One region of the Streptomyces sp. NTD107 genome, then DNA from elsewhere that is predicted to be linked to it. Evidence: riboswitches for the same ligand, from Rfam matches in the RefSeq annotation. Region 1 holds a riboswitch; the other holds the start of a gene.
What was found. Region 1 has a riboswitch for thiamine pyrophosphate ahead of thiO (glycine oxidase ThiO). Riboswitches for the same ligand answer to the same signal wherever they lie in the genome.

Region 1 (10,214 bases):
CGGCGGAGCGCATCCTGGAGCGGGACGGCCGGGCGGCGGGCGTGGAGCTGGCCGGGGGCGACCGGGTGGCGGCGGAGCATGTGGTGTGGAGCGCCCCGGGACTCGGCGCCGCGCCGGGCGGGGACAGCCGGTTCACGGTGCTGCTGGCGCTGGACGGCGCCCGGCCGCCGGGCGCCGCGCACCGGCTGCTGGTGCATCCGGGGGACGGCGGCCCGGTGGTACGGGTGCTGCGGCCCGATGACGCCACGCTGTGGCCCGGTACGGGCCGGGAACAGCACACGGCGGTGCTGTCGGCGCTGGCGCCGCTCCAGGGCGCCGTGGACTGGCGGGACGCGGCGACCGTCGAAGCCTGGACGGGGCGGCTGCTGGCGGCTGCCGGGCCGGAGCTGGCGACCGCGAGCGTCCGGTGGCGGGAGGTCCGTACCCCGCTGGACATCGAGCGGGAGACCGGCATGCCGGGCGGGGCGATCGCCGCGCCGGCCCTGGCGGGCGCGGACGGCACGCTGCTGGCGGCCCCCAACGCGGGCCGCCTCCCCGGCACCTGGCGCGCCGGCTCGCTCGCGCACCCGGGCGGCGGCCTGTCCCACGCCGGCATGTCGGGCGCCCTGGCCACCGGCCTGATCGTGGAAGGCCCCGCCTGGCGCGGCTCCTACTGACCGGACGACGGGCCGCGCCCGGGCCGGGCCCGCGGCGGTGCGATGCGGCCGGCGGGCGCGGATCCGCACCCCGAGCGGGGTCACCTCCGCAGTGCCACCCGGCACGGGTCGCGCCCGGCGCGCCCGGCCCCGGCGGGGCACGGGCCCTGCGGTGTGCTCAGTAGCGCTGCTGCTCGTTGTAGTAGTAGCCCTGGTCCGCCGCCGGGTCGTAGCCGTTCGGGTGCTGCTGCGGGGGGTACGGGTCCTGTTGGGGTGGGTAGCCGTAGCCGGTGTCCTGCGCGGCGGGCGGCGGGGTGGCGGTTTCGCGCTGCTGGGGGACCCAGACGCCGCCGGGCGGGGTCTCCTGGTAGTAGTGCTGGTCGGCGGCGGGCGCGGCCTGCCACTGGTCGCCGTAGTCCTGCTGATACTGCTGCTGTTCACCGTACGGGGCGGCGTACGCCTCGTACCCGGCGGTGGCGCCGGCCCCGGCATAGGGCTCGGCGTACGGCTGCTGGTGCTGCTGGTGCTGCTGGTGCGAGTCGCCGTACGGCTGCCCCACCGGGTCGTAGCCGCCGGGCGTCTCGTACGGCTGCTGCTCGTGGTAGCCGTCCCCGTACACCGTCTCCTGCGGCTGCTGGTGCTGCTGGGACTGCTGCTGGGCGTATATGTCCTGCCCCTGGCCGCCCGGTACGTCGTAGTCCCACTCGTCGTAGCCACCGGCGGCATCCGCCGGTGCCGGCTCGCCCGGCGGGGCGGGAGGCGGCGGCGGTGCGTCGTACCCCGGCTCGCTGTCCTCGACCGGGTCCAGCGGACGCATCTCGCCCGGCTCCTCCGAGCCTTCCCGGCGCCGCCGCTTGCTGTTCCCCGGCCGACCGCCCAGCGCCCAGCCGGTGGAGAACCCGCGCCGGAACGACAGGGTCACAAAGGTCTGGCCGGTCGCGAACGCGACGGTACCCAGCGCGATCACCGGCACGGACGGCAGCACCACCCCGAACACCACGCCCACGAAGCCGGAGAAGGCCAGCAGCCGCCAGCGCAGCCTGGCCTTGTACTGGAGGAGCACCTCCCCGAGCAGCCACAGGGCGACGACTCCGAATGCGATGTAGAGGACCGTCCAGCCCATGTACGCCCCTCTCAGCTGTGGTATCAGCCGTGTTCTAGGCCCGCCCGGTGCAGACCGAGGTTCTTGTAGACGTCCAGCGTCGCCGTCGAGTGCAGCGTGGTGTTCAGGGTGACGAAGTGCAGACCGGGGATGTCCTCATCCATCAGCCGCGCGCACATCTCGGTGGCGAACTCGATCCCGACTGAGCGTACAGCCATTGGATCGTCCTTGACCGCGCGGAGCCGATTCTCCAGCTCGGCGGGGAAGGTGGAGTTGCTGAGCTGCTTGAAGCGTTCGATCTGCCGCAGATTCGCGATCGGCATGATTTCCGGGATGATCGGGACATCGCATCCCGCGGCGGCCACCCGGTCGCGGAGCCGCAGGTAGTCCTCGGGGTCGAAGAACATCTGGGTGAGCGCGAAGTCCGCGCCCGCCCGGCACTTGTTGATGAAATGCCGGATATCCGTCTCCCAGTCGGTGGACCGCGGATGCATCTCCGGAAATGCCGCCACCCCGACACAGAAATCGCCCGACTCCTTGATGAGCCGTACGAGTTCCGCGGCGTAGGTCACACCCTCGGGATGCCGGGTCCACTCCCCCATCGGATCGCCGGGCGGATCGCCGCGCAGCGCCAGCATGTTGCGGATGCCGGCGCCCGCGTACTGCCCGATGATGTTGCGCAGTTCGGACACCGAGTGATTGACGGCCGTCAGGTGGGCGACGGGGGTGAGCGTCGTCTCGGTCGCGATCCGCTCGGTGGCCCGCACCGTCCGCTCACGGGAGGAGCCGCCGGCGCCGTACGTCACGGACACGAAGGTCGGCGCCACGGCCTCGACCCGGCGGATGGCGTTCCACATCGTGCGCTCGCCCTGCTCGGTCCTGGGCGGGGTGAATTCGAAGGAGTAGGAACGCCGGCCGGCGGCGAGAAGATCGCGCACCGTGTGCGCCCGGTCATTCATCGTGGACGGAATCCCAAGGGCCATGGCCGCAGGCTACCCAGAGCGACCCGAATCTCCCATGAGTGTCCGGCCTCCGGACGGACGTACGGCATTACGCGGCGCGCAGCCGGCGCGCCAGCGCGCTCGCCGCCGCTCCCGGGTCGCCGGCCTCGGTGAGTGCCCGTACCACCACGATCCGGCGCGCCCCGGCCGCCAGCACCTCGTCGAGGTTGCCGGCGTCGATGCCGCCGATCGCGAACCAGGGGCGGTCGGGGCGCCGGGCGGCGGCGTACCGCACCAGGGGCAGCCCGGGGGCGGCCCGGCCCGGCTTGGTGGGGGTGGGCCACACCGGTCCGGTGCAGAAGTAGTCGACGCCGGGCTGGGCGAGGGCGGCGTCCACCTGGGCCTCGCTGTGGGTGGAGCGGCCGATGCGCACGCCGGAGCCGAGCAGCGCGCGGGCGGCGGGCACCGGCAGGTCGCCCTGCCCCAGGTGCAGCACGTCGGCGCGGGCGGCGTGCGCGACATCGGCGCGGTCGTTGACGGCCAGCAGCCGGCCGTGCCGCCGGCAGGCGTCGGCGAAAACTTCGAGCAGTTCCAGTTCCTCGGCGGCCTCCAGGCTCTTGTCGCGCAACTGGACGATGTCCACGCCGCCGGCGAGCACCGCGTCCAGAAAGGCGGGCAGGTCGCCCTGCCGCTTTCTGGCGTCGGTGCACAGATACAGCCGGGCGCCGGCGATGCCGTCGGTCACGGCTCCCCCTCGGTGAGTGTGTGTCGGTGGTGCGCGGTGGCGCGGCGCGGGTGGGCGCCGCGCCACCGCTGGTGGTGCGTTTGTTTTGGTGCTGGTGTGGTGCTGGTGCTGGTGCTCTCAGTGGCCCGGGTGGTGGCCTACACGGCCAGTGCCTGGGCCCGCCGCTTCACCTCGGTCCCGCGGTTCTCCCGCAAGGCGTCGGCGGGGGTGCCGGGCAGGCTGTCGTCGGGGGTGAACAGCCACTCCAGGATTTCCTCGTCGGTGAAGCCGTCGTCCCGCAGCAGCGTCAGGGTGCCGGCCAGGCCCTTGACGACCTTGCCCTCCCCGATGAAGGCGGCCGGCACCTGGAGCGTCCGGTTCTCGCCCCGGCGTACGGCGATCAGCTGCCCCTCCTTGACGAGCTGCCGTACCCGGGTCACTTCCACGTCCAGAACTTCGGCGATGTCGGGGAGGTGGAGCCACTCGGAGACGAGAGCATCGGTTTTCGCATCAATCTCGGTCACGCCTCAAGCCTGCCACCTCTCACCGACAGCCGTCATCGGGGAGTGGCACCGGAGGGACGGCGGGCCGGCCGGGGACGGCAGGGGCGGGCTCAGAGCAGCGCGTTCTTCAGGGGTACGGAGGGGTCGGCGGCCCGCGCCGGGTCGAGGCGGGCGCCGCGTTCGATGAGCCGGCGGCCCTGGGCCAGGTCGCGCGGCCGGTCCACGGCGCACAGCGCGCGCAGCGTGCCGTCCGCGGCCAGCCAGCACACCGACCAGGCGGCGCCCGGGGTGCCCTCGGCGGCCGGGTCACCGCGCCACAGCAGCGTGTCGTCCGGGCCGTGCTGCCCCGCGTACTGGACGAAGCGGCCGAACTGCTCGCTCCAGAAGTACGGCACCGGGTCGTACGCCGGGCCGGCCGTCCCGGTGAGCTGCGCGGCGACGGTGGCCGGCCCGGCCAGCGCGTTGTCCCAGTGGTGCACCAGCAGCCGGCGCCCGTACCGGGCCGAGGGGAACGAGGCGCAGTCGCCCACCGCGTACACCCTGGGCAGCGAGGTGCGCAGCCGGTCATCGGCGCGCACCGAGCCGTCGTCGGCCAGCTCGACGCCGCTGCCGGCCAGCCAGCCGGTGGCGGGGCGGGAGCCGATGCCGATGAGCACGGCGTCGGCGCGCAGCAGCTCTCCGTCGGCCAGCTCGACCTCACCCGGCCGGACGGCGGCCACCCGGGCGCCGGTGCGCAGTTCGGCGCCGGCGTCCGCGTACCACTGGCGCATGGGCTCGGTGAGCTGGGGCGGCAGTGCGCCGGGCAGCGGGTGGGCGGCGGCTTCCAGGACGGTGATGGGCGCCCCGGCGGCGCGGGCGGCGGTGGCGACCTCGGCGCCGATCCAGCCGGCGCCGACCGCGATCAGGGAGCTGCGGGCGGTCAGCAGCGGGCGCAGCCGGGCGGCGTCGTCGAGGGTGCGCAGCACGTGGACGCCGGGTACGCCGGCGCTGCCGGGCAGTGCCAGGGCCTCGGCGCCGGTGGCGATGATCAGGTGGTCGTACGGGAGGGGCCCGGCGTCGGTGCGCAGCGCGCGCCCGGCGGCGTCGATGCCGGTGGCGGCGCGATCCAGCAGGAGTTCGATGCCGAGGGCGTCGAAGTCCACGTCGAGGGGCGCGCCTTCGGCCTTGCCGAGCAGCACGTCCTTGGACAGCGGCGGGCGGTCGTACGGGCGGTGCCGCTCGGCTCCGACGACGGTGATGGAGCCGGCCCAGCCCGCTTCGCGCAGCCGCACGGCGGTCTGGGTGCCGGCGAGCCCGGCCCCGGCGATGACGACCCGGTCTTCCTCTTCCACGCCGTCACCCTACGGCGTGCCGGGCGGGCCCTGGATCCCACGCTCCCAGGGACCGCCCGGTGCTGACGTCGGCCGACCGGCTGGATCAGTTGACGGTCCAGGTCAGATCGTGACCCCTGTCCCCGTAGTGGGCGCCGACAAGGTTCACGCCGTGGCCGACCGCATAGACGAGGCAGACAGTGGCGGCCTCACCCGGTGCCAGCACCGGGGCGAGGTCAGGATCATCGGCACACCACTCGGGCAGCCCGGTGGCGCCGGTGGAGTTGACGTAGCCGAAGGGGCCACCGTCGTCGGTGACGATCTGCACGCTGTGGTAAGGGGCGATGCCGAAGGTGTCCGTGTCGCCGGCGTTCTTGATCGTGGTGAGTACGAAGTAGGGGTCGTGCATGGCAGGCCACTCATCCGCGGCCGGGCTGCCCTCGATGTCCTCGTGGGTGCCGCCCTCGATCCGCTCCACGGTGAGCTGGAGGGTGAGTTCCGTGTCGTTGTCGTCCGTGTCACCGACCGGGAAAGTCATCGGATAGCTGTACTCCCCCAGTGCATAGGTCTGCGGGCCCGCCGGGTCCGGAGCGTCGTCCTCGTCGCCGGCATCAGCGTCGCCGTTCTCCGACCCGCCCTCGGCACCGGACTCCGTCTCCCCGTCCACCTGCGAGGTGTCCTGGCCCTTGGCGTCGTCGGTGGTTCCGCTTCCGTTGTCGGAGGTGTCGGATTCGCAGGCGCTCAGTGTTATGGCAAGCGCCAGCGCCGGCCCGACGGCGAGGGAACGGCGGAACTTCCGTACAGACATGCTCTTCTCCTGATGGGACATGGTGCGATCGGCGCGCCCGCCGATCCCTGACCCCACGAATTTAAGCGGCCTTTGCCGATGCCTCATACATTTCCAGTCGCGAACATGTAGCCGGTTTGAGGAAGTCCTGCACGTGACAGGAGGAAGTGTCGAGATTCAATGGACTTTCCGTTCCCGCGCCCGCCCGTACTAGGGTGTCGGGCAACAGAGCACACGGGAGCCCGGCGGTCCGGGCTGAGAGGGAGGCGGACGGCCTCCGACCGTACGAACCTGATCCGGGTCATGCCGGCGAAGGGAGCAGCCACGCGGTCATGTCTGCGTCATCGTCACCCTCACTGACCCCCGATGTCCTGGTCATCGGCGGCGGCGTCATCGGCCTGGTCACCGCCTGGCGGGCCGCCGGGCGCGGGCTGCGCGTCGCGGTCGCCGATCCCAGCCCCGGCGGCGGCGCCGCCCAGGTGGCGGCCGGCATGCTGGCGGCGGTCACCGAACTGCACCACGGCGAGGAGCCGCTCCTCGAACTCAACCTCGCCTCCGCCGCCCGCTACCCCGGCTTCGCCGCCGAACTGGAGGCGGCGGCCGGCACCGGCATCGGCTACCGCGCCTGTGGCACCCTGGCCGTCGCGCTGGACGCCGACGATCGCGCGCAACTGCGCGAGGTGCACGCCCTTCAGCAGCGCTGCGGGCTGCACTCGCAGTGGCTCACCGGCCGCGAATGCCGCCGCCTTGAGCCGATGCTGGCCCCCGGGGTACGCGGCGGGCTGCGGGTGGACGGCGACCACCAGGTCGATCCGCGCCGGCTGACCGCCGCCCTGCTGACCGCCTGCGAGCGGTCGGGGGTCACCTTCCACCGCGCCCGGGTCCGCGAGCTGACCGTGCTCCGTGACCGGGCCGCCGGGGCGGTGCTGGCGGACGGTACGGCGCTGACCGCCGCCCGTACCGTGCTGGCCGCCGGCAGCCACAGCGGTGAACTGCCCGGGCTGCCGCCCGGGATCGCGCCGCCGGTCCGCCCGGTCAAGGGCGAGGTGCTGCGGCTGCGCATGCCGCCCGCGCCGGGCGGTGGTGCCTTCCTCTCCCGCACGGTACGGGCGGTGGTGCGCGGCTCGGCCGTCTATCTGGTGCCACGCGCGGACGGCGAACTCGTGGTGGGCGCCACCTCGTACGAGCACGGCTGGGACACCACGGTGACCGCCGGCGGCGTCTACCAACTGCTGCGCGACGCCCACGACCTGGTGCCCGGCATCACCGAACTGCCGCTGCGCGAGTGCCGCGCCGGGCTGCGCCCCGGCAGCCCGGACAACGCCCCGCTGCTGGGCCCCACCGCCCTGCCGGGGCTGCACCTGGCCACCGGGCACTATCGCAACGGGGTGCTGCTCACCCCGCTGACCGGGGACGTCCTCGCCGAGTCGCTGGTCACCGGCGAGCTTCCGGCGATCGCCCGGCCGTTCAGCCCGCTGCGCTTCCCCTCGGTGGTGCCGGTATGACCGCGAGCGTGACGGTGTCCGTCAACGGCGAGCCGCGCGAGCTGGCCCCCGGTACGACGCTGGCCGCCGTGATCACCGAACTGCTGTCCACCGGTACGGGGGCGGGGGTCGCGGCGGCCGTCAACGAGTGCGTGATCCCCCGTACCCGCTGGGCCGGCACGCCGCTGGCGGCGGGCGACCGGGTCGAGATCCTGACCGCCGTCCAGGGAGGCTGACCACCGATGACCACATCCGAGGAGAACGATGAGCTGGTGCTCGGCCCGCTGCGGCTGACCTCCCGGCTGATCATGGGCACCGGCGGCGCGCCCAGCCCCGAGGTCCTGGAGCGGGCGCTGGCCGCCTCCGGAACCCAGCTGACGACCGTGGCGATGCGCCGGGTGGACCCCGGGGTACGGGGCTCGGTGCTCGGCATCCTGCGGAATCTGGGCATCGAGCCGCTGCCGAACACCGCGGGCTGCTTCACCGCCGGGGAGGCGGTGCTGACCGCGCGGCTTGCCCGCGAGGCGCTGGGCACCGAGTGGGTGAAGCTGGAGGTGATCGCGGACGAGCGCACCCTGCTCCCCGATCCGGTGGCCACGCTGGACGCCGCCGAGACCCTGGTGGACGACGGCTTCACGGTGCTCCCGTACACCAATGACGACCCGGTGCTGGCGCGTCGGCTGGAGGAGGCGGGCTGCGCGGCGGTGATGCCGCTGGGTTCGCCGATCGGCTCGGGGCTCGGCATCCGCAATCCGCACAACTTCTCGCTGATCACCGAGCGCGCCGGGGTGCCGGTGATCCTGGACGCGGGCGCGGGCACCGCCTCGGACGCGTCGCTGGCCATGGAGCTGGGGTGCGCGGGCGTGATGCTGGCGTCGGCGGTGACCCGGGCGCGGCGTCCGGTGGAGATGGCGCGCGCGATGCGGTACGCGGTGGCGGCGGGGCGGCTGGCTTTCGGTGCGGGGCGGATTCCGCGCCGGCATTTCGCGCTGGCGTCCTCGCCGCTGGAGGGGCTGGCGGAGCTGGACCCGGAGCGACCAGCATATTGATCGGATCGTACTGATATACGATCCACAAACCTGGGGGGGATCGTTCTGTCCGCTACGGGGGATTGCCGGGCCATGTACGGCCCTCTCCTGGGCGGCAGCTGAAGGAGAGATCGACCGTGAGCACACCGCCGCAACCACCGCCGCCGGGACCGGAGCACGGCCAGAATCCGTACGCCTCCGCCACACCGCCGCCCGGCGTGCCGCCCCAGCCCGCACCGCCCGGCGGCGGTTACGGCTACCCGGGGCAGCCGCCGGTGCCAGGTCCCCAGCCGGGTTACGGCTACCCCCCGCCCGGTGGCCCCGGTGGCCCGGGCATGCCCGGCGGCCCCATACCCCCGTACGGACAGCCCTACCCGCCGCAGCCCCAGCCGTCGTCGGACAAGACCAACGGTCTGGCCGTCGGCGCGCTGATCACCGGCCTGCTGGGGCTCGCCCCGGTCGCGCTGATCCTCGGCATCCTGGGCATCAACCAGGTCAAGAAGACCGGGGAACGCGGCAAGCCGCTGGCCATCGCCGGCATCGCGCTGGCCTCCGCCCAGATCGTGCTGCTGGCCATCCTCGTACCGGTGTTCGTCTTCGCGGACGACGACAGCGAGGCGTCCGCCACCCCCTCCCCCAGCGCGCCGCCGACCGAGGGGGACACCGAGACCGAGGCCCCCGAGCGCGACGTCCCGGCGGACGGTGAGCAGATCGCCGTCTTCGACATCGCCGTCGGCGACTGCTTCGACACCAGCGGCCTGGAGCAGTACCAGGACGAGGAGGGCGGCGAGGAGTTCAACGTCACCCTCTACCCCTGCGACGTACCGCACGAGGCCGAGGCGTTCGGCACCTACCAGGTCAGCGGGTACGACTCCTTCCCCGGCACCGATGAGCTGGTGGACATCGCCGACACCGAGTGCAACAGGCTCGTCCAGCCGTACATCCTGGACACCTGGGCGCTCGACGAGGACACCCAGATCTTCTACTACCACCCCGAACTCGCCAGCTGGGGCGCGGGCGACCGCGAGATCCTGTGCTTCTTCGGGCGCGGCGACAGCCGGTCGATGTCCGCCTCGCTCCGCCCCGACGAGAGCACGCTGAGCGCCGACGCGCTGAACTACCTGGAGATCACCGGTCCGCTGGAGACCACGGTGTGGGAGGAGCCGGCGACCGACGAGGACGTCCCCGCGAACCAGGAGTGGGCCGCCGACATGGCCTCCACCATCGAGGACGAGATCGCCGGGCTCTCCGCCGCCACCTGGTCCGACACCGAGCTGGAGGCACTGGTCGCCGACCTGATCGCCGCCCGCGAGACGAGCCTGCCGCACTGGCAGGACATGGCCGGTGCCACCGACGAGGCGACGGTGTGGAACAACTACACCCAGGGGTACGACACCTTGGGCGTGGACATCGAGATCGAGATCCGCGACCTGCTCGGACTGGCAACGGGCAGCTGACACTTCCGTCACCGTTTTGCTGCGGTCCTGCTCACAGGGGTGCAGCGGCCGGGTGGGTGTCCACGGCAGACCGTAGACTCGGGCGCCGTGGACACCACCCTCCAGGACCCGCTGATCGGGCATGTACTCGACGGCCGTTACCGCGTGGCCGAGCGGATCGCCGTCGGCGGCATGGCCACGGTCTACCGGGCGGTGGACACCCGCCTCGAACGCGAACTCGCCGTCAAGGTCATGCACCCCTCG
Region 2 (10,214 bases), on a different contig from region 1:
CGCTGGGTCGCCATTCCCGCCATCGTGCTCGTGGTCTTCGGCGGCCTCATCACCTCGGTGCTCACGTGGGTGATGAGTCTGATGTTCAAGATCCTGGTGTGCGCGGCACTGATCGCGCTGCTGATCTTCATCGTGCGGAAGTTCACCTCTTCCTCCTCCTCCGGCGGCGGCTGGTAGCGGCGTCCGCGGACGGGGGCCGGTCGGCGCTGACGACCAGCGCCGCCAGCACGGTGGTGACCGGCACCGACGCGACCAGACCGATCGAGCCGACCAGGGTCCGTACGATCTCCTCGGACACCAGCTCGCTGAACGCCACCGTGCCCACGCTCGCGTTCGCCACCGTGAACAGCAGCAGCAGGGGCAGCGCCGCCCCCGCGTACGCGAGCACCAGGGTGTTGACCACCGAGGCGATGTGGTCCCGGCCGATGCGCATGCCGGCCCGGTAGAGCTTGAGCCAGCCGGCATTCGGCTCGGCCGCCTTCAGCTCCCACACCGCCGAGGTCTGGGTGACGGTGACATCGTCCAGGACGCCGAGCGAGCCGATGAGGATGCCGGCCAGCAGCAGGCCGCGCACCTCGATGCCCGGGTAGAGCGCGTGGATCAGGCCGGTCTGGTCATCGGTGTTTCCGGACAGATGCGCCCACGCGGTGAACAGCGAGCCCAGCAGCCCGATCAGGACGAGCGAGATGAGCGTGCCGAGCACCGCCACCGAGGTGCGGGCGTTCACGCCGTGACACAGGTAGAGCGTCACCAGCATGATGGCGCTGCCGCCGATCACCGCCACCAGCAGCGGATTCGAGCCGTGCAGGATGGCGGGCAGGATGAACAGCGTCAGCACCCCGAAGCTGACCACCAGACCGATCAGCGCCAGCAGCCCGCGCAGCCGCCCCACCAGCACCACCGCCACCGCGAAGACGGCGGCCAGCAGCAGGATCGGGAACTTCCGGTCCACATCCGTGACGCTGTACTGGAGCTCCTCGGGGGCGTTGGGCGCGTACGCCACGATCACCTTCTGCCCGGTGTGGAACCGCTGGGTGGCGTCCGGCGGCACCACCTCGTGGAAGGTACGGCCGCTGTGCGGGCCGCTGGTCACCTCGACGGTGGCCTGCTCGCACGCCGTCGCGTCCACCCCGCGTGGCACCTGCACTCCCAGCTGGTCGCAGTCCAGCCGTTCGACGGCGGTGACCTTCGCCTCCTCGAACTGCTGGTCGAAGCCGACGCCGGTGTGCTCGTCGCCCGCGGTGGGCGCGCCACCGGGCCACAACAGCAGCAGACCGCCGACCACCGCCACGGTGAACGGGATCAGCACCGCCGCTATCACCCGGCGCAGATGCGTCGAGACGGGGGGCGGCGGTCCGTGGCTGTGGCTGTGGCCATGACCGTGGGCGTGGGCGTGGGCGTGGCCGTGGCCGTGGCTGTCGCTGGGTCCAGGGGTGTCTGTCACGCGCCGATCATCGCAAGAGAATCCCGGGTGCTCTGTTCAGCGGGGCCGGTGAGCCGTTAGCGTGGTGCCCGCTTATGTGACATCGCGGGAGCTCCGAGCACGGGGCTGAGAGGGCGCTGACGGGCTGCGCCGACCGCCGAACCTGGTACCGGGTAATGCCGGCGTAGGGAGTTGGGTCGTCATGACCAAGCAGGACACACGTGTGCTCGGCTCGCACAAGGGATATCTCACCGGATCCCGCCCCGACTTGCGGGTCCCGGTGCGCCGGGTGCATCTCACCGACGGGCACGAGGTGACGCTGTACGACACCTCGGGGCCGTACACCGACCCGGGCGTGACCACCGACGTACGGCGCGGGCTGCCGCCGCTGCGCGCCGGCTGGCTGGCGGAACGCGCCGCGCGCCGGCGCCCCGGGGACGGGCTGACGCAACTGGCGTACGCCCGGCGCGGGGAGATCACCGAGGAGATGGAGTACGTGGCGCTCCGGGAGGACCGTACCCCCGAGTTCGTGCGCGAGGAGATCGCCGCCGGGCGGGCGGTGCTGCCGGCGAACGTGAACCACCCGGAGGCCGAGCCGATGATCATCGGCAAGAACTTCCTGGTGAAGATCAACGCCAACATCGGCAACTCCGCCGTCACCTCCTCCATCGAGGAGGAGGTGGAGAAGATGCGCTGGGCCACCCGGTGGGGCGCCGACACCATCATGGACCTGTCGACGGGCAAGGACATCCACACCACCAGGGAGTGGGTGCTGCGCAACTCCCCGGTACCGGTGGGCACCGTGCCGCTGTACCAGGCGCTGGAGAAGACCGGCGGCCGGGCGGAGGAGCTGAGCTGGGAGATCTTCCGCGACACGGTGATCGAACAGGCCGAGCAGGGCGTGGACTACATGACCGTGCACGCCGGGGTGCTGCTGCGGTACGTACCGCTGACGGCACGGCGCACGACGGGCATCGTCTCGCGCGGCGGCTCGATCATGGCGGCATGGTGCCTGGCGCACCACGAGGAGAGCTTTCTGTACACGCACTTCGCGGAGCTGTGCGAGATCCTGCGGGCGTACGACATCACCTTCTCGCTGGGCGACGGGCTGCGGCCGGGGTCGATCGCGGACGCCAACGACGAGGCGCAGTTCGCGGAGTTGCGGACGCTGGGCGAACTGAACCGGATCGCCAAGTCGCACGAGGTGCAGACCATGATCGAGGGCCCGGGCCATGTGCCGATGCACAAGATCAAGGAGAACGTGGAACTCCAGCAGGAGATCTGCGAGGAGGCGCCGTTCTACACGCTCGGCCCGCTGACGACGGACATCGCGCCGGCGTACGACCACATCACGTCGGCGATCGGGGCGGCGATGATCGGGTGGTGGGGGACGGCGATGCTGTGTTACGTGACGCCGAAGGAGCACCTGGGGCTGCCGGACCGGGATGACGTGAAGACGGGCGTCATCACGTACAAGATCGCGGCGCACGCGGCGGACCTGGCGAAGGGCCACCCGGGGGCACAGCGGTGGGACGACGCGCTGTCGCGGGCGCGCTTCGACTTCCGCTGGGAGGACCAGTTCAACCTGTCCCTGGACCCGGACACGGCACGGGCGTTCCACGACGAGACCCTGCCGGCGGAACCGGCGAAGACGGCGCACTTCTGCTCGATGTGCGGGCCCAAATTCTGCTCGATGAAGATCAGCCGAAGCATCACAGAGCGGTTCGGCGGTGCGGCGGCCGAGGGGGCGACACCGGAGGAGATCGCGGAGGGGATGCTCCAGAAGTCGAAGGAGTTCGCGGCCGGCGGGAACCGGGTGTACCTGCCGATCGCCGACTGATCTGCGGGCGGTGCCCGCGGTCGGCTGATCCGGGCACCGCCTGTCGCGCTGCTCATTCACAACCGTCCCCGGCTGTTGTCACACGCCACGCCTATGGTTCCTCGAAACAGCGGGAGCAGGATCGGCGCAGCTCGGGAGGCATGATGGGCGATGGTGAGCAGACGGTGAAGGTGTCCTTCGCGGAGGGATGGGACCTTGCCGCCCGGACCGTGGTCCACCCGCTCTCGCGTGCCGATGCCGAGGCACGGGACCGTGCGGGGAAGCCTTATGTGATGGTGCACCGGCTGGAGGGCCGTACCTCACCGGTCGAGGTGCACCTGGTGGCCTGGGGCGACTCTCACGTGGGCGCATGGGCGTACGACGATCAGGGTCGGCGGACCATGGAGGGGGATTGGCGTCTGCTGGAACCCGGGCGCATGTTCCTGCGCCACCTCGGGGAATGGCGCTATGACACCGAGGAGCAGGGCGAGTTCGCCTCCGGAGCCGGGCGTACCTCTGTGGATCTTTTCCCGGACGGAAAGGGGCGCAGGGTGAGCGAGCCGGAGGGGGACCAAGGACCGTCACGCCACACGCTCGCGGACATTCCCGAAGAGAAGCGATGGCATGCGAGGGAGACGTTCGGCGTATACGGGGTGCGGCAGTTGCTCCTGTCGCAGCCGCTGCCGACTGGGCGGCAGCCGGAGTTCGTGGACGCTACCGACAGCGAGGCCGACGCGCGGTGCGCGCACCGCGTCGCCGATGGTCGGTCTTCCCTCTGGCTTCCTCCGGGTCCGACCCGAGCGGCCCATCTCAACGAGTTGTTCGAGCCGGGCACACGTATCGCGACGAGCTTCGAGCCGGAGATGACGGTCAGCGCGATCCGGGACATCGCGACTCTTCGCCTGCCCAGCGGCAGGCTGGTCGTCGCGGATCCGCTCACCGGGGGCCACGGTGCCGGCCGCGAGCTGTCCAAGCGGATCCCTTCGGGTGAGCACCTCATGCAGGCTGCTGTGGTCGCCTACGAGAGTCAGTACGAGGACACACGCACCGCTGTGGAGGAGGATGTCGCCGTCCGCCTCCTGCTGGGGGAAGAGCCGGCCGTTTCGTGGGAGCTGGCGCCGGCTGAGCAGGACGACGTCAGGCTGTTGCGTGAGGACGAGATATTCGGCTTCGACACGGACGCCGCCACGGGAGCCTTCGCCGATGGCTCGGGGTGGGAACGACTCGCGGACAAGTACCGGCGCCACCTCGTGGAGCAGGAGGACAACGCCGGAGAAACCATCAGCGGCGGGTATCTGCGCACCACGGACGAGGCAACCGGCAGTGACCTCGTCTCCTTCTACACCGGCGGCGACGGCACGTATCCCGTGTGGCTCGGACGTGCGAGCACGGGAAAGCCCGTGAGTGTCGTGGTCGTGGTCAGCTACCTGCCCGATCTACGGCTGCTCTGAGCGCTCCGCGTCCCGACGAGCCTGTGCGACCTGTCGCTTTCCTCGATGAAGATCTCGCACGACATCAGGGCCGAAATGGACCGGAAGTCGGCGGAGTTCGCGGAGGCCGGGAACCGGGTGTATCTGCCGCTGACATCGACGCGGGGCAGGCTGATCAGTAGAGCGCGTACACCGGGGCGTTGTGCAGGACGCCTATCTGCCGGATGCAGTGCCGCTTGAGGAGAAACCGCAGACTGTCGTGCGTCCGCGCCGAGGTGAGCCCGGCGCGGGCGGCGATCTCGTCCACGGGCCAGCTCACCCGCCCCTCGGCGACCAGCACGGGCGCGAGCAGCACGGCGACCGCCCAGACATCGTCGGTGACGGTGAGTCGAGCCCGCCACCCGGCGAGCAACGCCTCGGCGCCCCGCCCTTCGAGGCGGGGCGCCGGGCGCTGCCCGGGCAATCGCGGCGGGCCGGCGGCGAGCTGCTCCTGGATCCCGCCGAGCACGTCGGCGACCGAGCGCAGCGCGTCGGCCATCTCCCGCTGCGCGGCGGCCTGGGCCTCATCACGCCGCAGGGCCCGCTCCTCCAACCGGACGATGGCCTCGGCGACCTGGGGCGGCATGGCGTACGCGACGGGGGTGCCGGGGCCGGCGGGCTGGATCTCGGCTTCGGGGAGGGTGTAGGTGCCCTCGCGCTGGATGGTGACGATGACGTCGAGCATCCACTCCTTGAAGGGCGCGCAGGCGGGCTTGGTACAGCCGGTCACCAGGAGCAGCAAGCCTTGGAGACTGACCATCTGCAAACTAGTTTGCCAGCGCTGACCTGGCAGTTTGCGCAAGGTGTGACCTCTGGTCACACCTTGCAGGTGCTTGCGAAACCGCTCCGGAACGTGGTCGGTCAGGGCCTTGCGCGTCGTGGTGTAGCCCAGCTCACGACACACGTCCGCCGCCGGGAACCAGTGTTCGCCGTCCGGGGTCGTCAGCCGTCGGACGCGGGCGCCGGTGGCGGCGAAGACGAAGTCGCCGATGTCGATGGCGTCGTGTCGCTGTGGCCGCTGGTGCTGCTGCTCATTCATGTTTGTACGGTAAGCGGGCGTTTCATCCAAGTTGCTGCGAACGAACTGAAGTTCACTCGGTAGTGGGGTGCTCGGCCGCAATTTCAAGATCAACAATGGCATTGATCGTTTCATTAATAAATAAACTGGACATTCACTCCAATGCTTCGCATCGCGGCCAAATGCGTGTCGTTGGCGGGGTATGACCACACCGAATTCCTCGCCCTATCCCGAATCCCCTTACGGATCAGTGCTCTACGAGGCGGACGACACCCAGCAGTTGCTCCGGAACGGCGACGGCAACTGGCAGTTCGACGGTGATCTCGCCCAACTGCTCCAGACGGCCGCCCCGCAGGCCGCCCACCAGCCCCCGGCACCTGCCGCCGCCCCGGCCGCCGACGCCGCGGATCCCGCCGCCCGGCACCGCCGGCCCCGGCGCCGGATGCCGCTGCCCAAGCGGCCCGGCCCGGTGCAGTGGCTGCGCTGGAGCAGCCTGCTGATCGCCGCGTCCCTGACCGCCATCGCCGCCATGCTCAGCGTCCTCGGCGGGCTCATCTCCTACCAGCCGCTGCGCGAGATGGTCTCCCCGACCACCGCCAGCGGATTCACCGGCTGGTGGCCGGTGCTGATCTACGGCCCCTGGCTGGTCGCCTCCCTGTCCATCGTGCGCGCCGCCCTCCACCAGCGCCGGGCCGCGCACTCCTGGGCCGTGGTGGTCTTCTTCTCCGGCCTCGCCGTCTACCTCTGCGTCGAGCAGGCCCCCAACACCGTCACCGACCTGGCCGTCGCCGGCCTGCCACCGATCTCCGCGCTCGTCGCCTTCCACCAACTGGTGCGCCAGATCACCCTGATCAACCCACCCCGGCACGCGGTCCCGCAGCCCAGGCCCACGCGTTGACCGAACAGCACCTTCCAGGTCCGGCCGCAGCTCTGACCAGGGACGAGGGCCTACGGCATTCCTCCAGGTCACAGGGGTTGTGGATCAGGTGGCCAGCTCTCACCGCAGCCGTGGTCGTACCCCTCCCGCACCAGCCTCATCACCCGTAAACTGACGAGCAATCACCACGCCGTCTGCGGAGGGGGACTGAGATGAGCGACGAGGCCATCCCGGGGGTCGATCTGAGCCGGCCCAGCATCGCGCGGACCTATGACTACCTCATCGGTGGCAAGGACAACTACGCCGTCGACCGGGAGTTCGGCGACGAGTTCATCGTGAAGCTGCCCGGCGCGGTGCAGATGGCCATCGACAATCGGCAGGCCCTGATCCGGGCGGTCGGAGATGTCGCCGCCACCACCAGGATCCGTCAGTTCATCGACTTCGGCAGCGGGCTGCCCGGCACGGACAACGTGCATCAGGTCGCCGAGCGGCACGCCTCCGGGGTACGGGTCGTGTACATCGACAACGACCCGATCGTGCTCGCCCACGGCCGGGCGCTGCTCGCCGAGAACGATCTGACGGCCGTCCTCCAGGCCGATCTGCGCGACCCCCGTGCCATAAGGGATGACCCCGCCCTCCAGCGGCTCATAGATTTCGACCGGCCGGTCGGCGTCATCCTCTCCGCCGTGCTCCATCACCTCAACGACGACGAGGACCCGTACGGCGTGATGCGGTTCTGGCGGGAAGCCGTGCCGTCCGGCAGTTACTTCTTCATCAGCCACTTCCGCAGCCGCCGCGACCCCGAGTCGGCGAAGCTGGAGGGGCTGCTCCAGGGCTCGCTCGGCCGGGGCCGCTGGCGTACCGATGAGGAGATAACGGCGCTCTTCGACGGTCTCGACATCCTGGAGCCCGGCATCCTGCCCGCCGCCGAGTGGCGGCCCGTGCTGGAGCACCGCTCCGAACTCACCCTCTGGCAGCAACTGCTGGTCGTCGGCCTCGCCGTCAAGCCGTAGCCGGCCCCACCCCACCACCCCTCAACGGCCGCGTTCCGCGCCGCCGTTCACCTGGATGGTCTGTGCCGTGATGTGGCCCGCCGCATGGGAGGACAACCAGTGCAGGGTCTGTGCCACATCGCCGGGCTCGCCCGCCCGGCCGGTCAGGGTTTCGGCCACCCGCGCGCGACGCCGCTCCTCCGTCAGGCCGCCGCCGAAGAACTCCGTGTCGTCGATCAGCCCGGGCGCCACCACATTCACCGTGATGCCGCGCGGGCCGAGTTGGCGCGCCAGGTCGAAGGCGTACGGATGCAGGGCCGCCTTGCTCCCTCCGTAGCCGCCGGAGCCCGAGCCCCGGTAGGCGGCGATCGAGGACACGAACAGCACCCGGCCGCCCGGTGAGGCCAGCCGGTCGCGCAGTGCCTCGGTCAGCAGCACCGCCGTCAGCGTGTTGATCCGGAACGACTCGGTCCACTCGTGCGCCGCCGCAGCCAGGGGGTCGCTCGCATCGTCGGGCCCGGCCGGGGCCAGGCCGCCCGCGTTGTGGATCAGGACATCCACCGTGCCGAACCGCTCCCCGATAACGCCCGCCGCCCGCGCAACCTGTGCCGGGTCGGTCAGGTCGGCGGGTACGGCCACCGCGCCGTCGATCCGCTCCGCCGCCCGTTCCAGGACCTCGGCGCGCCGCCCGATCAGCACCGGGGTGTCGCCCCCGCGCGCGAACACGTCCGCCGTGGCGAAGCCGATCCCCGTGCCACCGCCGCTGATGACCACTGTGCGTCCGATTGTCATGGGCGCGACCGTACCCGTGCGCATCGTTATCCTCCAGCCACTTACGGCGACTTACAGGGGCACCTCCCACACCAGCCCCAGCCCCGCCCCCTCCAGGCCCGGGACCAGTTCGGCCGAGCCGCCCAGGGTGGTGGCCCGGTCGGCCAGGTTGCGCAGTCCGCTGTAGCGGCCGGCGCCGCCCTCCGGCAGCCCGGCGCCGTCGTCCGCCACCGTCAGCCGTACCCCCTCCCGGCCGTCCGGCAGCGTGATGGTGGCGTCCACCGTCACCTCCACCCGCCTCGCCCGCGCGTGCCGCGCCGCGTTCGACAGCGCCTCGCGCAGCGCCGCGATCAGGTTCTGGGTGATGCCCTCCCCCACCCGGGTGTCCACCGGCCCCGTGAACGACACCGACGGCGCGAAGCCAAGACCCTGCGCCGCGGTGCCGGTCTCCCGCAGCACCCGGGTGCGCAGCCCGGCGTGCGCCTCGTCCGGGTGCTGCTGGAGCGCGAAGATGGTGGTGCGGATCTCCTGGATCGTCGCGTCGAGTTCGGTGACGGCCTTGGCCAGCCGCTCCCCGGTGTCCGTGGCCGGGGTGGCGCGCCGGGCGCCCTCCAGGAGCATGCCGACCGCGAACAGCCGCTGGATGACCAGGTCGTGCAGGTCGCGGGCGATACGGTCCCGGTCCTCGTACACCGCCAGGGCCTCCCGGTCGGCGCGGGCCTGGGCCAGCACCAGGGCGAGCGCGGCCTGCTGGGCGAACTGGGTGGCCATCGCCCGCTCGGGTACGGAGTACACCTCGGCGCCGGGGGCGCGGGGCAGGCCGAGGGCGCCGAGGGTTTTGTCGCCGCTGGTGAGCGGGAGCAGCATGCAGGGGCCGAAGTGTTCGGCGAAGCGGCGGGCGGTGAGCCGGGGGTCGGTGGCGGCGTCCTCGATGAAGACGGGTTCGCCGGCCAGCAGCTGCCGTACGGTGTCGGCGTCGGCGGGCAGTGCGGTGCCGATCAGCGGCGGGCCGCCGGGGCCGGCGCTGGCGGCGACGATCTCCAGGGTGCCGTCGGTGGGGACCAGCACCAGGCCGGTGTCGGCGTCGGCGAGTCGTCTGGCCTGTTCGGCGACGACCGCGAGCGCGTTGTCGATGTCCTCGGCCAGCAGCGAGGCGGACAGTTCCACGCTGCCGTCCATCCAGCGGGCCTGCTGCCGTACCGCCTCGTACAGCCGGGCGTTGCCGATCGCGATGCCGGCCTCGGTGGCCAGGATGCGGAGCATCTGGCGGTCCTCGGGGGTGAAGGGGGCACCGGCCGGCTTGTCCGCGAGATAGAGGCCGCCGAAGCCGGCGCCGTGCACCCGGATGGGGACGCCGATCACGGGTGCGCTGTCGTCGGACTCCGCGCGCGGCAGGGGGCGTCCGCCGTGCTCCAGCAGTTCGGCGAGCAGTTGGTCGCGGCCCAGGGCCCCGGGGTCGGTGCCGTGGGCGACGAACTCTCCGACGCGCTCCCCGTCGTCGGAGAGGACCACCAGTGCGGCGTACCGGGCACCGGCCAGCTCGGCGGCGGTGCGGACGATCCGGTGCAGCAGGGTGCGCAGCTCCACGTCGCCGCCGAGTGAGGTCATGGCGGCGAGCAGCTGGGGCATCCGGCGGGCCAGCTCGGGGCTGAGCGGTGGTCCGGGTGCCTCCTGCTGTGTCATAGCAGTGAGGGTAGTTAGTCCACCTTTGCGGCGAAAGTCGGGATCGGTGCCGAGGGCCGTTCCACCGCCGCCTCCCGTTCCAGCATCCGGCGGAACGGGCCCTCGGCGGCGGCCAGCTCGGCGTACGGGCCGCGCTGTACGGGACGCCCCGCCGCGAGCACC

Region 2: it holds a riboswitch for thiamine pyrophosphate, as region 1 does, so the genes downstream of both, thiC (phosphomethylpyrimidine synthase ThiC) here and thiO (glycine oxidase ThiO) in region 1, are expected to answer to the same signal.

The regions. Positions count from the first base shown of each region.
Region 1 is NZ_JCAJZV010000002.1:310,008-320,221, forward strand. Features, by position in the region: gene AC5WRL_RS05120 (phytoene desaturase family protein) at 1-656, shown strand, start outside; gene AC5WRL_RS05125 (hypothetical protein) at 814-1,758, opposite strand; gene metF (methylenetetrahydrofolate reductase [NAD(P)H]) at 1,782-2,720, opposite strand; gene thiE (thiamine phosphate synthase) at 2,788-3,423, opposite strand; gene AC5WRL_RS05140 (Rv2175c family DNA-binding protein) at 3,561-3,926, opposite strand; gene AC5WRL_RS05145 (NAD(P)/FAD-dependent oxidoreductase) at 4,016-5,236, opposite strand; gene AC5WRL_RS05150 (hypothetical protein) at 5,322-6,023, opposite strand; TPP riboswitch at 6,227-6,338, shown strand; gene thiO (glycine oxidase ThiO) at 6,335-7,507, shown strand; gene thiS (sulfur carrier protein ThiS) at 7,504-7,722, shown strand; gene AC5WRL_RS05165 (thiazole synthase) at 7,729-8,535, shown strand; gene AC5WRL_RS05170 (DUF4190 domain-containing protein) at 8,652-9,971, shown strand; gene pknB (Stk1 family PASTA domain-containing Ser/Thr kinase) at 10,059-10,214, shown strand, end outside.
Region 2 is NZ_JCAJZV010000013.1:138,079-148,292, forward strand. Features, by position in the region: gene AC5WRL_RS23115 (DUF5326 family protein) at 1-177, shown strand, start outside; gene AC5WRL_RS23120 (YibE/F family protein) at 143-1,444, opposite strand; TPP riboswitch at 1,519-1,631, shown strand; gene thiC (phosphomethylpyrimidine synthase ThiC) at 1,626-3,263, shown strand; gene AC5WRL_RS23130 (DUF4241 domain-containing protein) at 3,404-4,693, shown strand; gene AC5WRL_RS23135 (BRO-N domain-containing protein) at 4,848-5,750, opposite strand; gene AC5WRL_RS23140 (DUF2637 domain-containing protein) at 5,932-6,627, shown strand; gene AC5WRL_RS23145 (SAM-dependent methyltransferase) at 6,819-7,619, shown strand; gene AC5WRL_RS23150 (SDR family NAD(P)-dependent oxidoreductase) at 7,641-8,384, opposite strand; gene AC5WRL_RS23155 (sensor histidine kinase) at 8,442-10,052, opposite strand; gene cydD (thiol reductant ABC exporter subunit CydD) at 10,067-10,214, opposite strand, start outside.